2 regions of the Mesorhizobium sp. WSM3866 genome follow, and region 2 is predicted to be linked to the other one. Evidence: riboswitches for the same ligand, from Rfam matches in the RefSeq annotation. Region 2 holds a riboswitch; the other holds the start of a gene.
The links. Region 2 has a riboswitch for S-adenosylmethionine ahead of CK222_RS03365 (O-succinylhomoserine sulfhydrylase). Riboswitches for the same ligand answer to the same signal wherever they lie in the genome.

Region 1 (4,421 bases), on a different contig from region 2:
CCAGATCCTCCGAGAAGCGCGCCAGCATTTCCAGGATCGCGTCCTTGTTGTGCAGGCACACGTCCCGCCACATGGTCGGGTCGGAAGCGGCCAGTCGGGTAAAGTCGCGAAAACCGGAAGCGGAGTATTTGATGACTTCCGTCTTGGTCACCGATTCCAGGTCGTCGGCGGTGCCGACGATGTTGTAGGCGATGATATGCGGCAGATGCGAGACGATGGCCAAGGTCATGTCGTGATGCTGCGGGTCCATCGTGTCGATGTTGGAGCCGCAGCGCCGCCAGAATTCGGAGAGCTTTTCCAGCGCCTCCGGATCCGTGCCCGGCAGCGGCGTGAAGATGCACCAGCGGTTGTCGAAGAGATCGGCGAAGCCGGCATCCGGCCCGGACTTTTCCGTGCCCGCCAGCGGGTGCCCGGGGATGAAATGCACACCGACGGGCACATGCGGCTGCATTTGCGCGATCACCGAAGCTTTGGTTGAGCCGACATCGGTGAGGATCGCGCCTTTCTTCAGCGCCGGCGCGATCTCGGCCGCGACCTCGCCGGACGAGCCGACCGGAACCGAGACGATGACGAGATCCGCGTCGCGCACCGCGTCTTCGGCCTCGGTCGTGTAGGAATCGCCGAGACCCAGTTCCTCGGCGCGCTTGAGCGTCGATTGGCTGCGCGTCGCGACAGCGATGTGGCGCGCCAGGCCTTCCCGGCGGATGACGCGGGCGAGCGACGAACCAATCAGGCCGATGCCGACCAGCGCTATTCTTCCGAACATCGGTGCTGTCATGGTGCTTCAGCTTTTCAGAAATGTCTTGAGCGCCTCGACGACGCCGCGATTGGCCTCCTCGATGCCGATGCTCATGCGCAGCGCGTTGGGAAAGCCGTAGCCGGTGACGCGCCGCAGGATGTAGCCGCGCGCGCTGAGATAGTCGTCCGCTGCCGCTGCCGAATGCTTTTTGTTGTCGGGGAAGTGGATCAGCAGGAAATTGCCGACGCTGGGCGTCACGCGCAGCCCGAGCCCGGTCAGCTCCTCGCTGACCCAGGCAAGCCACTTCTCGTTATGCGCCACGCTGCGCTCGACATGGGCGCGGTCGCGGATGGCCGCGATGCCGGCCTCGATCGCGGTTGCATTGACGTTGAAGGGCCCGCGCACCCGGTTAATGGCATCGACGATATGCGCCGGTCCGTACATCCAGCCGATGCGTGCGCCGCCGAGGCCGAGCTTGGAGAAGGTGCGGGTCATGACCACGTTCTCCGAGCTCCCGGCCAGCTCGATGCCGGCTTCATAGTCGTTGCGCCGCACATATTCGGCATAGGCCGCGTCGAGCACTAGGAGCACGCTCTTGGGCAGTCCGGCATGCAGCCGGCGCACCTCCTGGAACGGCACATAAGTGCCGGTCGGATTGTTGGGGTTGGCGAGGAACACGATCCGCGTCGCCGGCGTCACCGCGGCGAGGATTGCGTCGATGTCGGCGCGCTCGTCCGTCTCCTTGACCGCCACCGGCTTGGCGCCGGCGGCTTGGATATAGATCTTGTAAACCATGAAGGCGTGTTCGGTGAACACGGCCTCGTCTCCCGGCGCGAGATAGGTCTGCGCCAGCAGCCCCAGGATCTCGTCGGAGCCATTGGAGCAGACGATGTTTGCCGGATTGAGGCCGTGCACATCGGCGATCGCCTCGCGCAGCCGGCGGGCGGAGCCGTCGGGATAAACGTCCAATTTGGCAGCCACCTCCCGGGCGGCCTCGATCGCCTTCGGCGAGGGCCCGAGCGGATTCTCATTGGACGACAGCTTGTAGACCTTCGTCACGCCGGCCGGCGCGGTACTTTTTCCCGGCACATAGGCCTCGATGTCCATGATGCCCGCGCGGGGCGTCGGACGTGGCTGATCCTGCTTCATGTCACAAATCCGTCGAGAGGCCCTGGTTCGAGGCCGCAGCGGAAATACAGGCGGTGGCCCCGAATGTCGAGGGGCCGGCGCGCTCGCGCGTAGGCAGACCGTTGACGAAGCGCGGCGCTGGCCCTAGAACAACAGCCGGATCTCCCGTGGTGATTTGGCCGGTCGGCTTGCAGCCACGTTAAACAATTCGCTAAAGGGCCGTTTGCAACCTGTAACCGGCTTTGCGAAGGCAGGCCGGTTTTTTGTTGTCCGTTGCCGGCCGGACGCCGTATCGCGAGATCGATGCGACTGGATGGGGAATGCAATGGCCGCTCAGCGCGCTCCAAGGACCAACCACGAGGCCGACCAACCGTCGAGCCCGGTGTTGCAGTTCGGTCCCGACAAGCCGCTAAAACTCGATGCGGGCACCGTGCTGTCGCCGTTCCAGGTCGCTTACCAGACCTACGGCGCCCTCAACGACGCCCGCTCCAACGCCATCCTCGTCTGCCACGCGCTGACCGGCGACCAGCATGTCGCCAGCACCAACCCGGTGACCGGCAAGCCGGGCTGGTGGGAGGTGCTGATCGGCCCCGGCAGGATCATCGACACCAGCCGCTTTTTTGTCATTTGCGCCAACGTCATCGGCGGCTGCCTCGGCTCCACCGGCCCGGCCTCGACCGATCCGGCGACAGGCAGGCCCTATGGGCTCGACCTGCCGATCATCACCATCCGCGACATGGTGCGGGCGCAGCTGATGCTGGTCGATCATTTCGGCATCGAGAAGCTGTTCTGCGTGCTCGGCGGCTCGATGGGCGGCATGCAGGTGCTGCAATGGGCCGCAAGCTACCCGGAACGCGTCTTCTCCGCGTTGCCAATCGCCACCGGCGCCCGCCATTCCTCGCAGAACATCGCCTTCCACGAGGTCGGGCGGCAGGCCGTCATGGCCGATCCGGACTGGCACGGCGGCAAATATCTCGATTTCGGCAGGCGGCCGGAAAAGGGCCTCGCCGTGGCGCGCATGGCCGCGCACATCACTTACCTCTCGGAAGCAGCGCTGCACCGCAAGTTCGGCCGCAACCTGCAGGATCGCGAGGCGCTGACCTTCGGCTTCGACGCCGATTTCCAGATCGAAAGCTATCTGCGCCATCAAGGCATGACCTTCGTCGACCGCTTCGACGCCAACTCCTACCTCTATCTGACCCGCGCTATGGACTATTTCGACCTCGCCGCCGACCACGGCGGACGGCTGGCGGATGCCTTCGCCGGCACCAAGACACGCTTCTGCCTCGTGTCGTTCACAAGCGACTGGCTGTTCCCGACCGAGGAAAGCCGCTCGATCGTGCATGCGCTGAACGCCGCCGGCGCGTCCGTCTCCTTCGTCGAGATCGAGACCGATCGCGGCCATGACGCTTTCCTGCTCGACGAACCGGAATTGTTCGCGGCCATCAACGGCTTCATAGCCTCGGCCGCGCGCGCAAGGGGGCTCAGCCTATGAGTGGCGCGCGATCCCTGTGTCCTGGCCGCACTTCTGAGACGCCGAGATTCCCATTGGCTGCAAATGCTCAAAGGCCGGAGGTGTGCCCATGAGCGTTAATCGCGCTCAGCGCGTCGACCTCGAAGTCGTCACCGATCTCATCCCGCCGCATTCGCGCGTGCTCGATGTCGGCTCCGGCGATGGCGTGCTTCTGGAGGTTCTGCAGGCGACCAAGCAGGTTGATGGCCGCGGCCTGGAGCTGTCACAGCGCGGCGTCAACGAATGCGTGGCGCGCGGCCTTTCCGTCGTCCAGGGCGATGCCGACAAGGACCTCGAATTCTACCCCGACAAAGGTTTTGATTTCGTCGTCCTGTCGCAAACGCTGCAGGCGACCCGCAACCCGAAACTTGTGCTCGACGAGCTGCTTCGGATCGGCAACCGCGCGATCGTCTCCTTCCCCAATTTCGGCCATTGGCGCGTGCGCTTCTCGCTGCTGATGAAGGGCAGGATGCCGGTCACCAAGGACCTGCCCTATTCCTGGTACGACACGCCGAACATCCACTTCTGCACCATTCGCGACTTCGTCAATCTGTGCGAAGAGCTCGGCGCGACGGTCGAGAAGGCGACCGCGCTCGACGCCAACGGCCAGAAGATCGGCCTGTCGATGCCCTGGTGGTTCTGGAACTTCTTCGGCCAGCAGGCGGTGTTCTTGCTGAAACGATGATCTCGCTCGATCTCTTTCGACGCCGGCCGGCCGTGGTTCAAATCCCGTCGGAAATTCTGTCGGAGATAAGCACAGGGATTCTTGTGTGCACTTCGCCGCGTACCGGCAGCAATCATCTTGCAGGACTGATGGCTTCCGCCGGGCTGGGCAATCCACTGGAGTGGTTTGGCGGGCGCCGGCTGCTCGAACAGCCAGGCTATCCGCGCGATGCCAGAGGGCAGCTTCTGAGGGCGCTGACGGAAGGACGGTCCTCTTCCGGAATCTACGCGATCAAGCTTTTTGCGAGTCAATTCGCTCAAGTTGCCAAGAAGGTGAACCTCCCCGCCAGTCTTCCCAACCTTCACTATGTGCGCCTG
Region 2 (4,421 bases):
GTCGGGTAGAGCTTCGCCTCGGCGCCGGCCTTGGCGTAGACGTCCTGGGCGTAGTTGGCCTGGGTGGTCGAGGCCTGGGCACCGACCGTCTTGCCGGCAAGCGAGGCCGGCTCGGTCGAGGCGATATCGGCGTCCTTCAGGGCGACCAGCGCAAGCGGCGTGGTGTAGTATTTGTGGGTGAAGGCGACCTGCTTCTTGCGTTCCTCGGTGATGCTCATCGAGGCGATGATGGCGTCGAATTTCTTGGCCTGCAGGGCCGGAATGATGCCATCCCAATCCTGGGTGACGATCTCGCATTCGACCTTCATCTGCGCGCAGAGCGCATTGGCGATGTCGATGTCGAAGCCTTCCACCTTGCCGTCCGGCGTGATGGTGTTGAAGGGCGGATAGGCGCCCTCGGTGCCGATCTTGATCTTTTCGGCCGCGTCTACCGAACCGACGCCGAGCGCCAGCATGGCGGCGGCCGCGGCCGACAGGATCCATCTGGATATCTGCATTTTCATCCCCTTGGGTTCAGTTGCTACATGCTCAGACGCAGCCAAGCACGGCGCGCGAGGCCGGGCAAGCACAGCCTGGCGATCAGCGCGCGGCGCGAAAATGCTTGGAGAGCTTCAGCCCCTGCGCCTGATAGTTGGAACCCAGCTCGCTGCCATAGAGCGCCTGCGGCCGCTTCAGCATATGCTCGTAGACGAGGCGGCCTACGATCTGGCCGTGGTCGAGGATGAACGGCACCTCGTGGCTGCGCACTTCAAGCACCGCGCGGCTGCCGCTGCCGCCGGCGGCGGAATGGCCGAAGCCCGGGTCGAAAAAGCCGGCATAGTGGACGCGGAACTCGCCGACCAGCGGATCGAAAGGCGTCATCTCGGCGGCATAGAGCGGCGGCACGTGCACGGCTTCGCGAGAGACCAGGATGTAGAACTCGTCCGGGTCGAGCACGAGCTCGCCGGCCCCGCTCTTGTAGAGCGGTTCCCAGAAGTCGACCACATCCTGAGCGGCGCGCTTGTCGACGTCGACGAGGCCGGTGTGGTGCTTGCCGCGATAGCCGACCAGGCCGTCCTTGTCGCCGTCGAGATCGATAGAGAGCGCAATGCCGCCGCCGGAGATGTTGGGCGGCTCGGTCGCAACCAGCATCTCGGCGTGATGGAGGTCACGCAACTCATTCTCCGACAGCACGGCGTTGCCGGTGCGGAAGCGGATCTGCGACAGGCGCGAGCCGGCGCGCACGACGATCGGGAAGGTGCGCGGGCTGACCTCGAGATAGAGCGGGCCATGATAGCCGGCGCCGATCTTATCGAACTCATGGCCGCGGTCGGTCATGACACGGGTGAAAATGTCGAGTCGTCCGGTCGAGCTCTTCGGGTTGGCCGAAGCCGAGACTTCCGCTGGCAGCGCGAGGCTTTCCTGCAGCGGCACGATATAGACGCAGCCCGTCTCCAGCACCGCGCCCTCGGCGAGATTGATCTCATGCAGCTTCAGCCGGTCCAGCTTGTCGGCCACCAGATGATCGGGACCGGGCAGAAAGGAAGCGCGCACGCGAAAGGCCTTGTCGCCCAGTCTCAGATCGAGGCTAGCCGGCTGGATCTGGTTGGCGTCGAGCGCGCGCGGCGACTTCAGCGCGCCCGACTGGAAGAGCGCCGCGATGTCCTGATCGGGAAGAATGCCTGTCTGCCGCAATGTCTGGCTCCGGGCGAAGTCATTGTCGTCGCAGTTTCCTGTCGCAAAACCGCGGGACACTTTTGCGGAAGCTGCCTGGTACAAACCTCTTAATCAAGCCGGCAATTGACGCAAGCGCGGGCGAGGTCTAAAGGGTCGTTATCCCGTGGTGATTTGGCCGGTCGGCTTGCAGCCACGTTAAACAAGTCGCTAAAGGACCGTCGGGCCGCAAGGCCGTATGGACCGGTTGCGACGTCGCGGCCGGTTTTTTTGTGTTTGGAAGCAGGGCGATGACCAAGACGCGTAACTGGAAACCTCAAACGGCACTCGTGCATGGCGGGACGCTGCGTTCCGGCTTCGGCGAGACCGCCGAGGCGATGTATCTCACCCAGGGCTATGTCTACGAGACGGCCCAGGCAGCGGAGGCCCGCTTCAAGGGCGAGGAACCCGGCTTCATCTATTCGCGCTACGCCAACCCGACCGTCGATATGTTCGAGAAGCGCATGTGCGCGCTGGAAGGCGCGGAAGACGCACGTGCAACCGCTTCCGGCATGGCCGCCGTGTCCGCCGCCCTGCTCTGCAGCGTCAAGGCCGGCGATCACATCGTTGCGGCGCGAGCCCTGTTCGGTTCCTGCCGCTGGGTAGTCGAGACGCTGGCGCCGCGCTATGGCATCGAGGCAACGCTGATCGACGGCACCGACATTGCCAATTGGGAAAAAGCGGTCAGGCCGAACACCAAGCTGTTCTTCCTGGAAAGTCCGACCAACCCGACGTTGGAAGTGGTCGATATCGCCGCTGTCGCCGCTTTAGCAAATTCGATCGGCGCACGCGTGATCGTCGACAACGTCTTTGCCACGCCGCTGCAGCAGAAGCCGCTGCAGCTCGGCGCCCATATCGTGGTCTACTCGGCGACCAAGCACATCGACGGACAAGGCCGCTGCCTCGGCGGCGTCATCCTGTCGGACAAGAAGTGGATCGACGAGAACCTGCACGATTATTTCCGGCACACCGGCCCGAGCCTGTCCCCATTCAACGCATGGACGCTGCTGAAAGGCCTCGAGACGCTCCCGCTGCGCGTGCGCCACCAGACCGAAAGCGCCGGCAAGATCGCGGACTTCCTGGCTGGCCGGCCGGAGATCGCCCGCGTCATCTATCCGGGCCGGGCCGACCATCCCCAGGCGGATATCGTCAGGAAGCAGATGTCGGGCGGCTCGACGCTGATCTGCCTCGACGTCAAGGGCGGCAAGCAGGCGGCCTTCGCCTTGCAGAACGCGCTCGACATCGTGCTGATCTCGAACAACCTCGGCGACGCAAAGAGCCTGATCACGCATCCGGCGACGACGACGCACAAAAACCTCACTGACGAGGCCCGCGCCGAGCTCGGCATCGGACCAGGCACGCTCAGGCTCTCCGTCGGGCTGGAGGATACCGACGACCTGCTCGCCGACATCGAACAGGCGCTGAAGGCGGCGAAGGAATGAACCGCCACGGCGGCAAAGAGGGCGCTTGAGCCGCAGCCGGCTCAAGCAATCTCGTCGAGTTCAGTCATCCCGCTGTTGCGGATGGTCATTGCGTTGCCACGCCATTCGACGGCCCCGCCAAGCCAGCCGCGCGCCCAGATGGCGGGAAGCATCGCGTCGCGCACGATCATCGCGGTGACGCTGCGCGGCGACAGATGCCAGCCCTTGGACCAGGCGAGCATGCATTCGGGCACATAGGCGATCGCCAGCACGCAGAGCGCGGTCGTGGGCAGGCTGACACCGGCGCTTGCCGCCGCGATCAGCGCCAGAAGCAGTGGCGCGACCACACCGGTCAGGATTTCGGGCGCGAAGAACAATGGGAAGGTGACGCGGCGCAGCCGCGCCCAGCGCGCCTGGCGCGACCAGATTTCGGCGAGCGTGCGCTGGCCGAGCGGCTGCTCGAAGGGCGCGGCCACGAGATTGACCCGAAGGCCAAGGCTGTTGACCAGCTTGGTCGCCGCCGCGTCCTCGGCGATTTCGGCGGCCAAAGCCTGGATGCCGCCATTTGCATCCAGCATCGGCTTGTTCCACAGCATGCTCTTGCCCTGGGCGAAGCCAAGGCCGAGCGCTTCGCCGGCATATTGCCAGCGCGCCTGCAGCGTGTTGAGGAAGACGCATTCGACTTCGGCCCAGAAACCGTCCGGCCGCGAGCCGATCGGCGTCGAGCAGACGAGGCCGGTGTCCGGTCCCCAGGCCGCCATCAGATGCTGGACATAGCCCTTGGGCATCAGCACGTTGGAATCGGCGAGGATCACCCAGTCGTGCCGCGCCGCCTGCCAGCCCTTGATGCAGTTGTTGAGCTTGGGATTGGCGCTGATCCTGTCATCGCCGACGAGGAGCCGCGCCGGAACATTCGGAAATCGCGCGATGGCGGCGTTGATCAGCTTGACCACGGGATCTTCGGCGTGCGCGACGCAGAAGATCATTTCGTAGCGCGGCCAATCGAGCGAGAAGGCGCGGTCGAGCGTCTCCTGCGTGAACGGCTCCACGCCGCGCGACGGCACGACGATCGAGACAGGCGGCTGTTTGCTGGAAGGCGGAGGAATGACCCGCCTGGGCTTCAGCCGCGACGATGCGAGCAGGATGCTGGCAAGGTTGGAAAAAAGAAGGGCCGAGGAAGCAAAGGCGGCTGCGAGGGTCAGTTCCATCGAGATCTGGTCACTCCGGAAAGGCCGCCCGCGGCCGTTTCATCACTCGACAAAGCGCCCGAGTCGCCCGCACGGTTTGTGCACACCAACATTGTCATGT

Region 1: it holds a riboswitch for S-adenosylmethionine, as region 2 does, so the genes downstream of both, CK222_RS07575 (homoserine O-acetyltransferase) here and CK222_RS03365 (O-succinylhomoserine sulfhydrylase) in region 2, are expected to answer to the same signal.

The regions. Positions count from the first base shown of each region.
Region 1 covers NZ_NSGC01000002.1:678,586-683,006, reverse strand. Annotated here, with positions in the region: gene CK222_RS07585 (prephenate/arogenate dehydrogenase family protein) at 1-778, opposite strand, end outside; gene hisC (histidinol-phosphate transaminase) at 785-1,888, opposite strand; SAM riboswitch at 2,025-2,102, shown strand; gene CK222_RS07575 (homoserine O-acetyltransferase) at 2,193-3,362, shown strand; gene metW (methionine biosynthesis protein MetW) at 3,451-4,065, shown strand; gene CK222_RS07565 (Stf0 family sulfotransferase) at 4,014-4,421, shown strand, end outside.
Region 2 covers NZ_NSGC01000001.1:709,561-713,981, reverse strand. Annotated here, with positions in the region: gene CK222_RS03375 (ABC transporter substrate-binding protein) at 1-497, opposite strand, end outside; gene CK222_RS03370 (2'-deoxycytidine 5'-triphosphate deaminase) at 580-1,674, opposite strand; SAM riboswitch at 1,810-1,887, shown strand; gene CK222_RS03365 (O-succinylhomoserine sulfhydrylase) at 1,944-3,134, shown strand; gene CK222_RS03360 (ceramide glucosyltransferase) at 3,176-4,321, opposite strand.